Regions from separate parts of the Lysinibacillus sp. FSL L8-0126 genome, predicted to be linked through region 3. Evidence: a T-box and tRNA genes for the amino acid it is inferred to sense, from the RefSeq annotation. Region 3 holds a T-box; the other regions hold tRNA genes.
What was found. A T-box is a leader RNA that pairs with one kind of tRNA and senses whether it is charged. The one in region 3 lies ahead of trpS (tryptophan--tRNA ligase), so its partner is inferred to be a tRNA-Trp.

Region 1: it encodes a tRNA-Trp, which carries the amino acid that the T-box ahead of trpS (tryptophan--tRNA ligase) is inferred to sense. The anticodon was not compared.
Region 2: it encodes a tRNA-Trp, which carries the amino acid that the T-box ahead of trpS (tryptophan--tRNA ligase) is inferred to sense. The anticodon was not compared.

The regions. Positions count from the first base shown of each region.
Region 1 covers NZ_CP152028.1:2,259,421-2,264,816, reverse strand. Annotated here, with positions in the region: gene MHI34_RS11080 (FtsK/SpoIIIE domain-containing protein) at 1-716, shown strand, start outside; gene MHI34_RS11075 (hypothetical protein) at 656-1,108, shown strand; gene MHI34_RS11070 (hypothetical protein) at 1,326-1,844, shown strand; gene MHI34_RS11065 (AAA family ATPase) at 1,807-2,643, opposite strand; tRNA gene MHI34_RS11060 (tRNA-Leu) at 2,774-2,854, opposite strand; tRNA gene MHI34_RS11055 (tRNA-Cys) at 2,901-2,974, opposite strand; tRNA gene MHI34_RS11050 (tRNA-Gly) at 2,983-3,057, opposite strand; tRNA gene MHI34_RS11045 (tRNA-Gln) at 3,062-3,136, opposite strand; tRNA gene MHI34_RS11040 (tRNA-His) at 3,154-3,229, opposite strand; tRNA gene MHI34_RS11035 (tRNA-His) at 3,265-3,340, opposite strand; tRNA gene MHI34_RS11030 (tRNA-Trp) at 3,353-3,426, opposite strand; tRNA gene MHI34_RS11025 (tRNA-Tyr) at 3,440-3,523, opposite strand; tRNA gene MHI34_RS11020 (tRNA-Thr) at 3,533-3,608, opposite strand; tRNA gene MHI34_RS11015 (tRNA-Phe) at 3,621-3,693, opposite strand; tRNA gene MHI34_RS11010 (tRNA-Asp) at 3,710-3,785, opposite strand; tRNA gene MHI34_RS11005 (tRNA-Met) at 3,789-3,863, opposite strand; tRNA gene MHI34_RS11000 (tRNA-Val) at 3,890-3,965, opposite strand; tRNA gene MHI34_RS10995 (tRNA-Glu) at 3,981-4,055, opposite strand; tRNA gene MHI34_RS10990 (tRNA-Ser) at 4,080-4,171, opposite strand; tRNA gene MHI34_RS10985 (tRNA-Asn) at 4,177-4,253, opposite strand; rRNA gene rrf (5S ribosomal RNA) at 4,270-4,385, opposite strand; rRNA gene MHI34_RS10975 (23S ribosomal RNA) at 4,498-5,396, opposite strand, start outside.
Region 2 covers NZ_CP152028.1:1,245,565-1,250,960, reverse strand. Annotated here, with positions in the region: rRNA gene MHI34_RS06095 (23S ribosomal RNA) at 1-1,065, shown strand, start outside; rRNA gene rrf (5S ribosomal RNA) at 1,132-1,247, shown strand; tRNA gene MHI34_RS06085 (tRNA-Val) at 1,259-1,334, shown strand; tRNA gene MHI34_RS06080 (tRNA-Met) at 1,361-1,435, shown strand; tRNA gene MHI34_RS06075 (tRNA-Asp) at 1,439-1,514, shown strand; tRNA gene MHI34_RS06070 (tRNA-Thr) at 1,524-1,599, shown strand; tRNA gene MHI34_RS06065 (tRNA-Tyr) at 1,607-1,690, shown strand; tRNA gene MHI34_RS06060 (tRNA-Trp) at 1,695-1,768, shown strand; tRNA gene MHI34_RS06055 (tRNA-His) at 1,816-1,891, shown strand; tRNA gene MHI34_RS06050 (tRNA-Gln) at 1,901-1,975, shown strand; tRNA gene MHI34_RS06045 (tRNA-Lys) at 1,990-2,062, shown strand; tRNA gene MHI34_RS06040 (tRNA-Arg) at 2,082-2,158, shown strand; tRNA gene MHI34_RS06035 (tRNA-Pro) at 2,174-2,250, shown strand; tRNA gene MHI34_RS06030 (tRNA-Ala) at 2,266-2,341, shown strand; tRNA gene MHI34_RS06025 (tRNA-Ser) at 2,355-2,447, shown strand; tRNA gene MHI34_RS06020 (tRNA-Phe) at 2,452-2,527, shown strand; tRNA gene MHI34_RS06015 (tRNA-Gly) at 2,534-2,607, shown strand; tRNA gene MHI34_RS06010 (tRNA-Ile) at 2,612-2,685, shown strand; tRNA gene MHI34_RS06005 (tRNA-Asn) at 2,693-2,769, shown strand; tRNA gene MHI34_RS06000 (tRNA-Glu) at 2,771-2,842, shown strand; gene MHI34_RS05995 (nitric oxide synthase oxygenase) at 3,161-4,207, shown strand; gene MHI34_RS05990 (hypothetical protein) at 4,233-4,763, shown strand; gene MHI34_RS05985 (MFS transporter) at 4,830-5,396, opposite strand, start outside.
Region 3 covers NZ_CP152028.1:708,890-714,285, reverse strand. Annotated here, with positions in the region: gene MHI34_RS03480 (beta-ketoacyl-ACP synthase III) at 429-1,367, shown strand; gene fabF (beta-ketoacyl-ACP synthase II) at 1,398-2,639, shown strand; gene MHI34_RS03470 (hypothetical protein) at 2,745-2,966, shown strand; gene trpS (tryptophan--tRNA ligase) at 2,968-3,957, opposite strand; T-box leader at 4,073-4,295, opposite strand; gene spxA (transcriptional regulator SpxA) at 4,786-5,181, shown strand.

The sequences.
Region 1 (5,396 bases), 1.6 Mb from region 3:
TTCGAAGTAAGTACTCATTTTCGAGAAATAAGCGTATTGCAGCTATTTTATTTGAAGTAATTAAAGCAAATAATTTATTCAAAATAGAGGATTTAGGTTATTATCAAAAAATTTATACTTCCTTAACATTCACCTTCTATTTTACACGATACAAATTAGTAATTGATACCGATAGCCATGGCGCATCATATACAAAACAAGTTAATGAACTAGGGCCTATATTGGAGTTGGCACTTGGTTTAAGACTTTTAGAAATTAATATTTCAAACCCAAAGTTCACACGTTATGAATTCTTACTTATTCCTATTCAAAGTTTAATTATCGATAACTCACATGATATCCCTAAAAGTAAGAATACAATTCAATTGGACAGCGAAAAATACTGGGATTATATTAAATCCCCGCATGCTCTAATAGCTGGTGCAACATCATCTGGAAAAACATACATGTTATATTATTTAATGCTTCAATTCGCTCAACAAGATGCAGAAATCTATATCTTAGATCCTAAACGAAGCGATTTGTCCTCATTAATTCATTTTATTCCTGAAGGACATAATCATGTTGCAATAACACCTAATCAAATTTGCGGCATACTTCGAACAGTAAATGATGAAATGAATTTACGTTATGAAAAATACTTTAGCCAACCAAAATGGGAGAAAATTTTCAATACTATAATTTACAGCCAATTGTTATTTTTTTCGATGAAGTAGCTGCATTTAATGAAGAGGATAAAAAAGTTGCAAAAGAAGCTGACTCTTATTTAAAGCAATTACTATTCAAAGGTAGACAAGCAGGTATATTTTTAATACTTAGTACACAAAAACCTACTGCTGAAGCCATCCCGACAGCTATTCGTGACCAAATGGGGCTTCGAATTGCTTTAGGTCAACTCTCAAAACCTGGTTATAAAATGACACTAGGTGATGATTGGGATGAACTACCTTCTGTAGAAACCGGTACAGGAAAAGGGCTAATTATGATGGATGGAATGAACTGGAATGTACCACGTGCTTATACATCTCCTTTACTAAATCTTGAATCTATTCGTTTTCAAGATACTTTATCTAAATTATTAGAAGAAGGTAAGCAAAAATTCCAATAAGATTCTTATGAACAGAACAATTTCTCCGTTATGCCCTTTTGACCTTTTCGTTTTTGAAAGGGAAATTTCTTTGCTTGCAAAGAAAAACGGAGTGGTTTAGCGGAGCACCGTTTCAGAAATGAAAAGGCATGCCGAAGCATAGCTGAGGCAGTTAACTTGTTATATACACAAACTTAACGAGAAAATTGAATATCGCAGAGATTAATATGGAGATTGAATGTGTATAAAATTTTATAACACAAAAATTATTCAATCTTCCATAACTGAGATTTATGAATATGACGAATTAATCGCATATAATTTTACAAACCCCATTACCGTTGAAAAATCAGAACGTATAACTTTTGAAAATGCAACACCAGAAATGAAGCGTGAACGGATTGCAAGAATGAAAACTCGTTATCTTAATGAGCGTTGGGAAATTTCTAGATTAATAGACGTAAACTTTGATAACCAAACAAGTTTCCTTACGTTAACGTTTAAAGAAAACATTCAAGATATAACAAGTTGCAATTATGAATTCATGAAATTTATTAAACGATTAAACTACAAAATATATAAAACGAAAAAAGCCACTTTAAAATATTTAGCTGTATGGGAATTACAAAAACGTGGGGCAATTCATTATCATATCCTATTATTTTCAATATCTAAAATCCCTTATACAGAACTCTCAAAGTTATGGAAGTTTGGATCAGTTAATATAAAAAAAGTAGATCTTCCGAGACATTCTTAATATCTTCTCTAGATTTACTATATTTAGATGCAATATTCCCTTGATACCCTACCATTAAATCATTAACTATAAACGTTGAAGAACTAAATATTCCCATCTGAGCAACATCTTTATTCTGTTCGAATCTCCATCTAATTTCACCCGTTTTCATTGTTTCTTCTTGTCTTCTCATTGTATAAACTATTCCTAAAGGAGTTATCTCTAATTCCTCATCATACATTAGATTAGATATAACCGTATTTAATAGTCTTATACCTAAAATTGAATATCGATCAATCTTTGCTGGAACAATATAATAATCTGAAGCAAATAAAGCTGCATCAGTATAAAAAGAAATAGTAGGTGGACAATCAATAAATATATAATCATACAATTCTTTTAATTTATGCTCATTAATAAATTTGTTTAGTCTTTTATATAACGATTTATTAGAAGTATCATCTTTAATTATATCAATCGTACCACATATCAAGTCAATATTTGGTTCACTTTCAAATTTTAAAATAACCTCCGAAACAGATGGAATCTTTGGTCTTTCTGAAATCGTTTTAGTATCTTCAAAAATCTTTCGAATAGTTATTCTATGACGATAATCATTCATATATTCTTCAGCTTGATTTACAAGGTCCATAATTGATTGTGTTGTATTAAATTGTGGATCTAAATCGATTAATAGAATCTTTTTTCCTTCATAATTAGCTAGATATTCTCCTATACCTATACAAAGAGTGGTTTTTCCTACGCCACCTTTCATATTAATAAAAGAAACTACTTTACCATCTTTAATTTCTTGACTCATATACCAAATACCCCCATTCAAATTAATACTATTTTACCACAAATTATTGAACATCTTTTAAAGTTTTCTACATATTTTCTACATAAAAAAAAGAACCCTTGTTATTTCAAGGATTCTTCGCTGTAAAAGATACCGGTGGTCGGGGTCGAACCGACACTCCAAAGGAACACGATTTTGAGTCGTGCGCGTCTGCCAATTCCGCCACACCGGCATAATGGAGATAAAAAAAATCGGATACACCGATTAGAGTTAAAATATGGAGGCGGCAACCGGATTTGAACCGGTGATAAAGGTGTTGCAGACCTGTGCCTTACCACTTGGCTATGCCGCCATCGAAGTTGGAGCGGAAGACGAGGTTCGAACTCGCGACCCCCACCTTGGCAAGGTGGTGTTCTACCACTGAACTACTTCCGCAAAATGGCTGGGGTACCTGGATTCGAACCAGGGCATGACGGAATCAAAATCCGTTGCCTTACCGCTTGGCTATACCCCAAAAGATAATTATATAAATGGGGCGACTGATGGGAATCGAACCCACGAGTGCCGGAACCACAATCCGGTGCGTTAACCACTTCGCCACAATCGCCATTATATTATAATTTTTATTAATTTTACTTTAAATGGGGCGACTGATGGGAATCGAACCCACGAATGCCGGAACCACAATCCGGTGCGTTAACCACTTCGCCACAATCGCCATAAAATTAATTGGCAGGGGCAGTAGGAATCGAACCCACACCAAAGGTTTTGGAGACCTCTATTCTACCGTTGAACTATGCCCCTATAATAATAAAACTGGTGGAGGGGGACGGATTCGAACCGCCGAACCCTAAGGAGCGGATTTACAGTCCGCCGCGTTTAGCCACTTCGCTACCCCTCCGGGAATACATGGTGCCGGCGATAGGAGTCGAACCCACGACCTACTGATTACAAGTCAGTTGCTCTACCAACTGAGCTACACCGGCAAAAAAACATGATGGGTCAGGACGGAATCGAACCGCCGACACTTAGAGCTTCAATCTAATGCTCTACCAACTGAGCTACTGACCCTTGTTATTAAAATAAATGGCGGTCCCGACCGGGATCGAACCGGCGATCTCCTGCGTGACAGGCAGGCATGTTAACCGCTACACCACGGGACCATTTGGTTGCGGGGGCCGGATTTGAACCAACGACCTTCGGGTTATGAGCCCGACGAGCTACCACTGCTCCACCCCGCGATAATCATATACTATTGTAAAAATAATGGTGGAGGATGACGGGCTCGAACCGCCGACCCTCTGCTTGTAAGGCAGATGCTCTCCCAGCTGAGCTAATCCTCCATCTGGGTATTTAAATGGTGACCCCTACGGGATTCGAACCCGTGTTACCGCCGTGAAAGGGCGGTGTCTTAACCACTTGACCAAGGGGCCAACTTTTGGAATAAATCAAAGTGCTGGCGGAGAGTAAGGGATTTGAACCCTTGAGACAGTGTTAACCGCCTACACGATTTCCAATCGTGCTCCTTCGGCCACTCGGACAACTCTCCAAGAATGGCTCCGAAGGCAGGACTCGAACCTGCGACAACCTGATTAACAGTCAGGTGCTACTACCAACTGAGCTACTTCGGAATAATTTTAGTATATAGCCTAGCGACGTCCTACTCTCACAGGGGGAAGCCCCCAACTACCATCGGCGCTAAAGAGCTTAACTTCCGTGTTCGGTATGGGAACGGGTGTGACCTCTTTGCCATCATCACTAGACTATTTGAAAGACAATACTTATTATAACATATTTTATCAAAATTACAAGTATATTATAATATTTTTTATTCTTTCAAAACTGGATAAACGTACATTGAATGGTTCAAACATTTTGGTTAAGTCCTCGATCGATTAGTATTCGTCAGCTCCATGTGTCACCACACTTCCACCTCGAACCTATCTACCTCATCGTCTTTGAGGGATCTTACTTACTTGCGTAATGGGAAATCTCATCTTGAGGGGGGCTTCATGCTTAGATGCTTTCAGCACTTATCCCGTCCACACATAGCTACCCAGCGATGCCTTTGGCAAGACAACTGGTACACCAGCGGTGTGTCCATCCCGGTCCTCTCGTACTAAGGACAGCTCCTCTCAAATTTCCTACGCCCACGACGGATAGGGACCGAACTGTCTCACGACGTTCTGAACCCAGCTCGCGTACCGCTTTAATGGGCGAACAGCCCAACCCTTGGGACCGACTACAGCCCCAGGATGCGATGAGCCGACATCGAGGTGCCAAACCTCCCCGTCGATGTGGACTCTTGGGGGAGATAAGCCTGTTATCCCCGGGGTAGCTTTTATCCGTTGAGCGATGGCCCTTCCATGCGGAACCACCGGATCACTAAGCCCGTCTTTCGACCCTGCTCGACTTGTAGGTCTCGCAGTCAAGCTCCCTTGTGCCTTTACACTCTACGAATGATTTCCAACCATTCTGAGGGAACCTTTGGGCGCCTCCGTTACCTTTTAGGAGGCGACCGCCCCAGTCAAACTGTCCGCCTGACACTGTCTCCTGCCCCGCTAAGGGGCATGGGTTAGAATTTCAATACAACCAGGGTAGTATCCCACCGACGCCTCCTTCGAAGCTGGCGCTCCGAGATCTCTGGCTCCTACCTATCCTGTACAAGTTGTACCAAAATTCAATATCAGGCTACAGTAAAGCTCCACGGGGTCTTTCCGTCCTGTCGCGGGTAACCTGCATCTTCACAGGTACTATAATTTCACCGAGTCTCT
Region 2 (5,396 bases), 540 kb from region 3:
GCCCGGTGCTGGAAGGTTAAGAGGAGTGGTTAGCGCAAGCGAAGCTGCGAATTGAAGCCCCAGTAAACGGCGGCCGTAACTATAACGGTCCTAAGGTAGCGAAATTCCTTGTCGGGTAAGTTCCGACCCGCACGAAAGGCGTAACGATCTGGGCACTGTCTCAACGAGAGACTCGGTGAAATTATAGTACCTGTGAAGATGCAGGTTACCCGCGACAGGACGGAAAGACCCCGTGGAGCTTTACTGTAGCCTGATATTGAATTTTGGTACAACTTGTACAGGATAGGTAGGAGCCAGAGATCTCGGAGCGCCAGCTTCGAAGGAGGCGTCGGTGGGATACTACCCTGGTTGTATTGAAATTCTAACCCATGCCCCTTAGCGGGGCAGGAGACAGTGTCAGGCGGACAGTTTGACTGGGGCGGTCGCCTCCTAAAAGGTAACGGAGGCGCCCAAAGGTTCCCTCAGAATGGTTGGAAATCATTCGTAGAGTGTAAAGGCACAAGGGAGCTTGACTGCGAGACCTACAAGTCGAGCAGGGTCGAAAGACGGGCTTAGTGATCCGGTGGTTCCGCATGGAAGGGCCATCGCTCAACGGATAAAAGCTACCCCGGGGATAACAGGCTTATCTCCCCCAAGAGTCCACATCGACGGGGAGGTTTGGCACCTCGATGTCGGCTCATCGCATCCTGGGGCTGTAGTCGGTCCCAAGGGTTGGGCTGTTCGCCCATTAAAGCGGTACGCGAGCTGGGTTCAGAACGTCGTGAGACAGTTCGGTCCCTATCCGTCGTGGGCGTAGGAAATTTGAGAGGAGCTGTCCTTAGTACGAGAGGACCGGGATGGACACACCGCTGGTGTACCAGTTGTCTTGCCAAAGGCATCGCTGGGTAGCTATGTGTGGACGGGATAAGTGCTGAAAGCATCTAAGCATGAAGCCCCCCTCAAGATGAGATTTCCCATTACGCAAGTAAGTAAGATCCCTCAAAGACGATGAGGTAGATAGGTTCGAGGTGGAAGTGTGGTGACATATGGAGCTGACGAATACTAATCGATCGAGGACTTAACCAAAACGTTTGAAACATTCAATGAACCGTTTATCCAGTTTTGAAAGAACAACTCTTTCAACTGAATAAGTGAAGTGATGATGGCAAAGAGGCCACACCCGTTCCCATACCGAACACGGAAGTTAAGCTCTTTAGCGCCGATGGTAGTTGGGGGCTTCCCCCTGTGAGAGTAGGACATCGCTTCGCTTATTTTTCGTGGAGGATTAGCTCAGCTGGGAGAGCATCTGCCTTACAAGCAGAGGGTCGGCGGTTCGAGCCCGTCATCCTCCACCATTATTTTTAAAACAGTATAGTATTATCGCGGGGTGGAGCAGTGGTAGCTCGTCGGGCTCATAACCCGAAGGTCGTTGGTTCAAATCCAGCCCCCGCAACCAAATGGTCCCGTGGTGTAGCGGTTAACATGCCTGCCTGTCACGCAGGAGATCGCCGGTTCGATCCCGGTCGGGACCGCCATTTTTTTTTGCCGGTGTAGCTCAGTTGGTAGAGCAACTGACTTGTAATCAGTAGGTCGTGGGTTCGACTCCTATCGCCGGCACCATTCCCTTGGAGGGGTAGCGAAGTGGCTAAACGCGGCGGACTGTAAATCCGCTCCTTAGGGTTCGGCGGTTCGAATCCGTCCCCCTCCACCATTTTAGGGGCATAGTTCAACGGTAGAATAGAGGTCTCCAAAACCTTTGGTGTGGGTTCGATTCCTACTGCCCCTGCCAGGTATTGAGGTACTCGTTCATATACAGCTGTTATAATTTATATAGTGGCGATTGTGGCGAAGTGGTTAACGCATCGGATTGTGGTTCCGACATTCGTGGGTTCGATTCCCATCAGTCGCCCCATTTTCAAATTGGGGTATAGCCAAGCGGTAAGGCAACGGATTTTGATTCCGTCATGCCTAGGTTCGAATCCTAGTACCCCAGCCATTTTTCTTTTTTACGAGCCATTAGCTCAGTTGGTAGAGCATCTGACTTTTAATCAGAGGGTCGAAGGTTCGAGTCCTTCATGGCTCATCGTTTTTTAATGAATATTGCGCCCGTAGCTCAATTGGATAGAGCGTCTGACTACGGATCAGAAGGTTATGGGTTCGACTCCTGTCGGGCGCGCCAATAAATTTATGTTTTCGGAATGTAGCTCAGCTTGGTAGAGCACTTGGTTTGGGACCAAGGGGTCGTAGGTTCGAATCCTGTCATTCCGACCATTTTTTATGATAAATGGGGCCTTAGCTCAGCTGGGAGAGCGCCTGCCTTGCACGCAGGAGGTCAGCGGTTCGATCCCGCTAGGCTCCACCAGTTCAATATTTTTGGAGGTATACCCAAGTCTGGCTGAAGGGATCGGTCTTGAAAACCGACAGGCGGGTAACACCGCGCGGGGGTTCGAATCCCTCTACCTCCTCCATTTTGGGTCAGTAGCTCAGTTGGTAGAGCATTAGATTGAAGCTCTAAGTGTCGGCGGTTCGATTCCGTCCTGACCCACCATTATTTGCGGGTGTAGTTTAATGGTAAAACCTCAGCCTTCCAAGCTGATGTCGTGAGTTCGATTCTCATCACCCGCTCCAAAATGGGCCTATAGCTCAGCTGGTTAGAGCGCACGCCTGATAAGCGTGAGGTCGATGGTTCGAGTCCATTTAGGCCCATCATTATTCCGAAGTAGCTCAGTTGGTAGTAGCACCTGACTGTTAATCAGGTTGTCGCAGGTTCGAGTCCTGCCTTCGGAGCCACGGCCCGTTGGTCAAGTGGTTAAGACACCGCCCTTTCACGGCGGTAACACGGGTTCGAATCCCGTACGGGTCATCAAGCATGTAGCACAAATATTGTGTTACATGCTTTTTCTTTTATCAATAAATGATACATTAGTAAAGAGTGAAAGCTACGAATCCGCTATCAATGGTTCAGTAGCTTTTTTACATGACTAATATTTTGTTTCTCCTTTCTATAAGATGTCGCCCACCTCTTTTCCTTCTTCATTCACAATATCTTCTAATCATGATTCGATTCATTATAAATTTGAACAAACTATTTCATATATGCAATATGTATGTTTTTTTATAGCTATTTTCGTGGTGCTTGTCGTTTTGTTCCTCTAATATGAGGATAAGTGGAGGAATCGAAATGAATATACAGGAGATCCAGCAATTTTTAAGTTTATATCAGACAGAACAAGATGAATCAGAGCGTTGGTTAGCGAATAGATTACAACAGATTAAGAATGCAGGTGAGTACGACCCAACAACAGAGGAGCTAGCTTTTGGTGCACGGGTGGCGTGGCGTAATAGTAACAAATGTATTGGTCGTCTGTTTTGGCAATCATTGCATGTAGTAGATGCACGTGCCGTTTTAGATGAACAGGATATTTTTCAAAAACTACTGGAGCATATCGATTATGCAACAAATAGTGGAAAAATCCGTCCAACAATAACAGTATTTGCTTCGAACAGGGTGCGTATATGGAATCATCAGCTAATTCGTTATGCAGGCTATGAAACGGAAGCTGGCGTTATTGGTGATGCACATTCTATTGTTTTTACTAAAGTATGTGAATCGTTAGGTTGGAAAAGTGAGAGGACACCATTCGATGTGTTACCTCTTGTTATACAAGTAGATGAGCGAGCTCCGCAGCTGTTTACAATTCCTGTAGAATATATTTTAGAGGTGCCAATTCGTCATCCAGAGTCAGTGGATGTAGAGAAATTAGGAATGAAATGGTATGCTGTACCCATAATTTCAAGTATGCGTTTTCAAATGGCAGGCATTGATTTCCAAGCCGCACCCTTTAATGGCTGGTATATGGGGACAGAAATCGGTGCACGTAATTTAGCAGATCATGACCGTTATAATATGCTACCAGCTATTGCGGAGGTTTTTAATCTTGATACAACCAAGCAAGCTTCACTTTGGCGTGATCGTGCATTAGTGGAGCTTAATATTGCTGTCCTTCATTCTTTTAAAGAACAAGGCGTGAGCATTGTCGATCATCATACAGCTGCTCAGCAGTTTAAATTGTTTGAAGAAGCAGAGGAATCAGCAGGACGAGACGTTACAGGCAACTGGACATGGCTAATCCCACCACTTTCGCCCGCAACGACTCATATTTTCCATAAACCTTATGTCAATATTTATCATACACCCAATTATTTTTATCAAAAACCATGCTATTAACTGATTGTGGAGAGGACGAAACGCTATGTTGAATGAGCAAATTCCGAGTATCCCGTGGTTACAATTGACGACACCTTATGGAAGAGGAACGGCTATCCCTCAGCTGATTGAACAGGAGCAATATACAGAGCTAGCTGAGTTAGTGGAGCATCAAGGTACACTATGGCAGGTCACACCATGGGCTTTGCTTGTCCTTCTAAAAAAGCTTGCTAGCAAAAATACGGGGGATGTCTCTGTACAAGAAGTAGAGCTTTATTTAGCTGTGGCACATGCAATTTCTGAAGATTATCTAGACCCATCCTATTCAGTTCAAACTATGCAGGAGCTGTTAGATGTCAAATATTTATGGATGGATCACGAAGAGAATGATGAGCTGGAATGGGAGGAGGAAACGCCAAAGGGTTATGAGCAGAAAGCTTTTGTAAGCTATTATTATTTTAGTTATATACTCTTACAAGAGGCTGTTCCTATTTTTGCAGCAGTTATAGCTCACAACAAAGAAACAGCAGACCGTCTTACTGAACTGCTAACCTTACTACAGCAATTGGACAAATAAAACGTCTATACTTATATAGAAGTAAAGCAGATGGGAAATATGAGCAGTTATCCCATCTGCTTTATTTTAATGGACATATTCGTCTTTAGAAGCTCTCATTGAGCAAAAGAAAAGAATGGTCGCCACAGCTACAAAGAGCCAACCAGCAATATTCCAGCCACCAAATAAATCATGTAAGTAGCCAAAAAGAATAGGGCCAATGGCGGCAAATAAATAACCTAATGATTGTGCAAAGCCTGATAAATCTGCTGCCTCAAATGCCGTGCGTGTACGAAGTGTAAAGAACATCATCGCTAAGGCAAATGAAGAACCTCCTGCTAAACCTAAAAGAATCATCCACAGTACCCCAAGACTTGTCCACTCCATGACAACTCCAGTAAAGCCTATTAAATAGAAGAATGTAAACATCACTACAAGAGGTCTTTGAGAAGCCATTTTACTTGCAATGATAGGCACAGCCAATGCCATTGGTACTTGTGAAAATTGCATGATAGAAAACATCCAACCAGCTTTGTCAGGAGCCAATCCCTGGGCGATGTAGATTTCGGGAATCCAAGCAGCAGTCGTATAAAATAATAAAGACTGTAATCCCATTGCACCTGTGACAGCCCAAGTAACAGGTGACTTCCATAA
Region 3 (5,396 bases):
CGGCCTATCGTAGCATTTGATTTGCAGAAGGTATGCTGATGTTTAATGATAGGAAGTTAGTGTGTGCTTTGTAATGAAGAGGAGTCAGGGAATTAGTCTCGATTAGGGTTTTTGTTCGTAACGAGTGCAGAAGTGCTCTAATTATAGTAGGAACTTGGCTCAGAGCTAGTAGATAGTGCTCCTAAGTAAGACACTCCGTTCATAAAAAGGTGGACAGTACTATGACGTAGAAGTTCACCCGCTCAAAAACGACGATAATGCCAAAACTCTCACCTAACCTAATAAAGAGTCAGCCCTCACCAAAAATAAAATCTCCGCCACGTCCAAAACACATTAATTTTAAATCACCTTGCGTCCTTCCTTTCGTATGCGTTATAATTATGACCAGTTACTAATAATTGATAGTAAGAAAGCTGAGGGGTTGCTATATGAACGCTGGTATTATAGGAATTGGCAAATATGTTCCTGAGAAGGTCGTTACAAATTTTGATTTGGAAAAAATAATGGATACTTCAGATGAATGGATTCGAACTCGAACAGGCATTGAAGAACGTCATTTTGCGGCAGAGGATCAGGAAACTTCAGATTTAGCAGTAGCAGCTGCTAAAGAAGCTATTGCAAAAGCGGGTATTACGCCAGAGGAAATTGGTTTAATACTTGTAGCAACTGTCACACAGGATCAAACTTTTCCAAGTGTAGCATGTATGGTTCAAGAACAAATCGGAGCAGTGAATGCGGCGGCGATGGATCAAGCAGCGGCATGTGCAGGATTTATATATAGCTTAGTGACAGCGAAGCACTTTGTAGAGGCAAATACTTATAAATATGTCTTAGTAGTAGGTGTAGAAAAACTGTCGAAAGTCATCGATTGGAAGGATCGTAATACAGCTGTTTTATTCGGTGATGGTGCTAGTGCAGCCATTGTTGGGCCAGTATCTGAAGGCAGAGGTATTGTATCATTTGAACTTGGTGCTGATGGTACAGGCGGTAAAAACCTTTATTTAACACAGCAAGACACAATTACAATGAATGGTCGTGAAGTGTTTAAGTTTGCTGTACGTCAAATGGGTGAATCGGCTGTTAATGTGTTAGAGAAAGCAGGATTAACAAAAGAAGACGTAGATTTTTTAGTGCCGCATCAGGCAAATATACGAATTATGGAATCTGCTCGTGAGCGATTAGAGCTACCACCTGAAAAAATGTCAAAAACGATTCATAAATATGGAAATACTTCAGCAGCATCTATTGGTATTTCCTTGGTAGATGAGCTCGAAGCAGGTAAGATTAAAGAGGATGACTTATTAGTCCTCGTTGGTTTTGGTGGCGGCTTAACATGGGGTGCCGTAGCCATGAGATGGGGAAAATAAGAAGGAAAAATGCTTGAGGGGAGTAAGACAATGAGTAAACGACGAGTAGTAATTACAGGAATTGGCGCAGTTACACCACTAGGAAATAGCATCGAAGAAACATGGGCTAACATCAAGGCTGGTAAATCTGGCATTGGTGAGCTGACACGATTGAATAAAGAACTTTTTGCAGCAAAAATCGCAGCAGAAGTGAAGGATTTCGATATTGAAAAATATATTGATCGTAAAGAAGCACGTAAAATGGATCGTTTTACGCACTACGCGTTAGCCGCTTCCATTATGGCAATGGAAGATGCACAATTAACAATTGATGAAGAGTTAGCTCCACGTGCAGGTGTATGGATTGGCTCTGGTATCGGCGGTATGGAAACTTATGAACAACAATTTTTAACATTCCAAGAGCGTGGCGCAAGACGTGTCAGCCCATTCTTCATTCCAATGATGATTCCTGATATGGCTTCAGGGCAAGTATCTATTCACGTTGGTGCAAAAGGTATTAACTCATGTTCTGTAACGGCGTGTGCTTCGGGAACAAACTCCATTGGCGATGCCTTTAAAGTAATTGAACGTGGGGATGCAGATGTGATGATTTCAGGTGGTGCTGAATCACCAATCGTTACAATGGCTGTGGCAGGCTTCTGTGCAAATACAGCTTTATCATTAAATCCAGACCCACAAGCCGCATGCCGTCCATTTGATAAAAACCGCGATGGTTTTATTATCGGAGAAGGCGCTGGTATCGTTATTCTAGAAGAGTATGAACATGCAAAAGCTCGTGGCGCTAAAATCTATGCTGAAGTTTTAGGTTATGGTGCAACAGGTGATGCGCATCACATTACGGCTCCAGCTCCAGAGGGTGAGGGGGCAGCACGTGCAATGACGCAAGCATTGACAGATGGTGGAGTTGATCCATCACAAGTTGATTATATTAATGCACATGGTACTAGCACACCTTACAATGATTTATTTGAAACACAAGCTGTTAAAACTGCTTTTGGTGATCATGCGTATAAACTTGCTATGAGCTCCACAAAGTCTATGACGGGTCACTTATTAGGAGCAGCTGGTGGTGTGGAAGCGATTTTCACAGCATTAGCCTTAAAAGAAGGCATTTTACCTCCAACAATTAATTTAGTAGATCCAGATCCAGAATGTGATTTAGATTATGTTCCAAACGAAGCGAGAGAAGCAAACATTCAATATGCGATGAGTAATTCTCTTGGTTTTGGTGGTCACAATGCCAGTCTTCTATTCAAAAAATATGAAGCATAATATATAAACTTAAAAAACGTCAGCCAAATTTAAACGGCTGACGTCTTTTTTTATAGTTTTGTGAATAAATGATAAGTAAGAAGAAATAGAAAGGATGCCTCTACTGTGTTTCGTCTCTTTTTATTTTTAGTAAGCTATGGCTTAATGATTCTCTCTGTAGGGAATCTCATATTGTATTTAAATTATCGAACATTAGGTTATTCCTGGAAGGTTGTTTTCAAATTTATTTTTCAAACAACGGAATTTTATATGGCGGTAGGAGCCTGCATTATCATTTGCGCTGTTGTGCTTGATTTAGGCTTTGATCGCTCCACAGACAAGCCATAAATTAGCGACGTGTGCGGCCGAGACCCATTGCATCTTCCATGCGTTTTAATGTAGCACTGGCAATCGCATTCGCCTTTTCAGCACCTTCATCTAAGATGACATCTAATTCAGAGGATTCTACTAAATGATAGAATTTTTCTTGAATTGGTGTTAGATGTTCGATAACAGCTGTTGCAACACCTTGCTTGAATCCACCATAACCAATTCCCTCATATTTTTTGACTAAATCTTCAATGGCTATACCAGAAATAGCCGATTCGATTGTCAATAAATTTGAGACACCTGGTTTATTTTCTACATCAAATGCAACAATACCATCAGAATCCGTAACCGCTGATTTAATTTTTTTCTCAATGTCCTTTGCCGTATCTAGCAAACGGATTGTCGCTTTCGTATTAGGGTCAGATTTACTCATTTTCTTTGTTGGCTCTTGTAAGGATTTAATACGAGCGCCTGCTTTTGGTAATTGAATTTCTGGAATTGTTAAAACGTCACCAAAGCGTTTATTAAAACGTTCTGCAAGGTCACGAGTTAGCTCGATATGCTGCTTCTGATCATCGCCGACAGGGACAATGTTTGTGTTGTAAAGTAGAATGTCTGCAGCCATTAACGGTGGATATGTTAAAAGAGCAGCAGAAACGCTTTCTTTACCATGTGATTTATCTTTAAATTGTGTCATACGTTCTAGCTCCCCGATAGACGCAACACATTGTAACATCCATCCTGCCTGAGCATGCGCTGGCACCTCTGATTGAATGAATAACGTAGATTTTTTAGGGTCGATGCCAGTAGCAATATAGGTAGCTGCCAGCTTACGAATGCTTTCACGTAATTCTTTAGGATCTTGGGCAACCGTGATCGCATGCTGATCAACGATACAATAAATAGCATTTCCTTCGTCTTGTAGTGCAGGGAATTGCTTGAATGCTCCTAAATAGTTCCCTAAAGTAACGATTCCTGTAGGCTGTACGCCTGAAAAAATAGTTGTCATTAAAAGTTCCTCCTCGAATCCAAATTCCGTGATGGTTGTCAGCGGCGTTTGCTCACTTTTCCACCTCACGATAAAGACAAAAAAACATCATGCGTCCTCATTAGATTTTTTCTAATGAAGGGACGAATGATGTTTTGAATCCGCGGTACCACCCAGCTTGCCTAAAAGGCCACTCAGCTTCGTAACGTGAAGGGACGAGCTCTGCTAATAGCTTCTAACAGCGTTCACAAAGCTAACTCGGAAGTCCATTCCATATGTCTCCACGATCTGTTTGCAGCAACCACAGACTCTCTAAACGTGAAATGAACATATGTACTACTCTTCGTCAGCGTTTTTCTCAATTTAAATTATTCAAATTGATTTGTTTGCAAAAAATTATATTATAAAGATTCCATTGTGTAAAGTCAGACTTTTGACGGTGGTTTTTTTCGAGAAAAAATTATATGCTTTTTTTGTTGTGTAATTTTGTTATAAATATAAATTTTTTTATTAAAATTGTGTTTAGGTGTACACGTCAAATTGACAATTTTCTCGTTTAATCTTTTTAAATGAGAACAACTAAGATACATGCTTGGATGTTTAAAATGCACTGAAAGTGGGAATGTTAGTAGTAGCACATAAGATAGAAGGAAATACGCTTTATTAAAAGCTGTATAAAGAGACAGAATAATTTGTGATGGGTTCAGTCTTTTTTTATTGGAACTATATTCAAATACAGCTGAGTGCTGTATAATGGTACTGTGTATTTTACTTTACATTAATTCTAATTTAACACTTTGGTTCTGGTTTATAGATAATGATTACAAAATGAAAGGATGTGTCAGAATGATCGTAACCCTATTTACATCACCAAGTTGTACCTCTTGTCGTAAAGCGAAAGCTTGGTTAGAGGAGCACGAAATTCCATATACAGAACGTAATATATTTTCTGAGCCACTAAGTATTAGTGAAATTAAAAAAATTTTACGTATGACAGAAGACGGGACAGATGAAATCATTTCTACTCGTTCAAAAATATTTCAAAAATTAAATGTGGATGTTGAAAGTTTACCACTACAACGTTTATATGAATTAATTCAGGAGTATCCTGGTTTATTACGCCGACCAATTATTTTGGACGAAAAACGTCTACAAGTTGGCTATAATGAAGATGAAATTCGTCGCTTCCTACCTCGAAAAGTTCGAGCATATCAGCTTCAAGAAGCGCAACGAATGGTGAATTAAACCTACTCATTTTGAATAATATATATTGTAGATGTTACAAATGTGGAATGCATGTTGTGACATCTATTTTTTTATGTTTTACTTATGTAAAACCTTCTATATGAAGTATAATAATTGATAGGGAAAAGTCATATATTTCCGTAAAAGTATGTTAAACTTGATTTAAGTTAAATAGTTTACTACAATTTCAATAATTCAAATATCTTCTGTGAAAC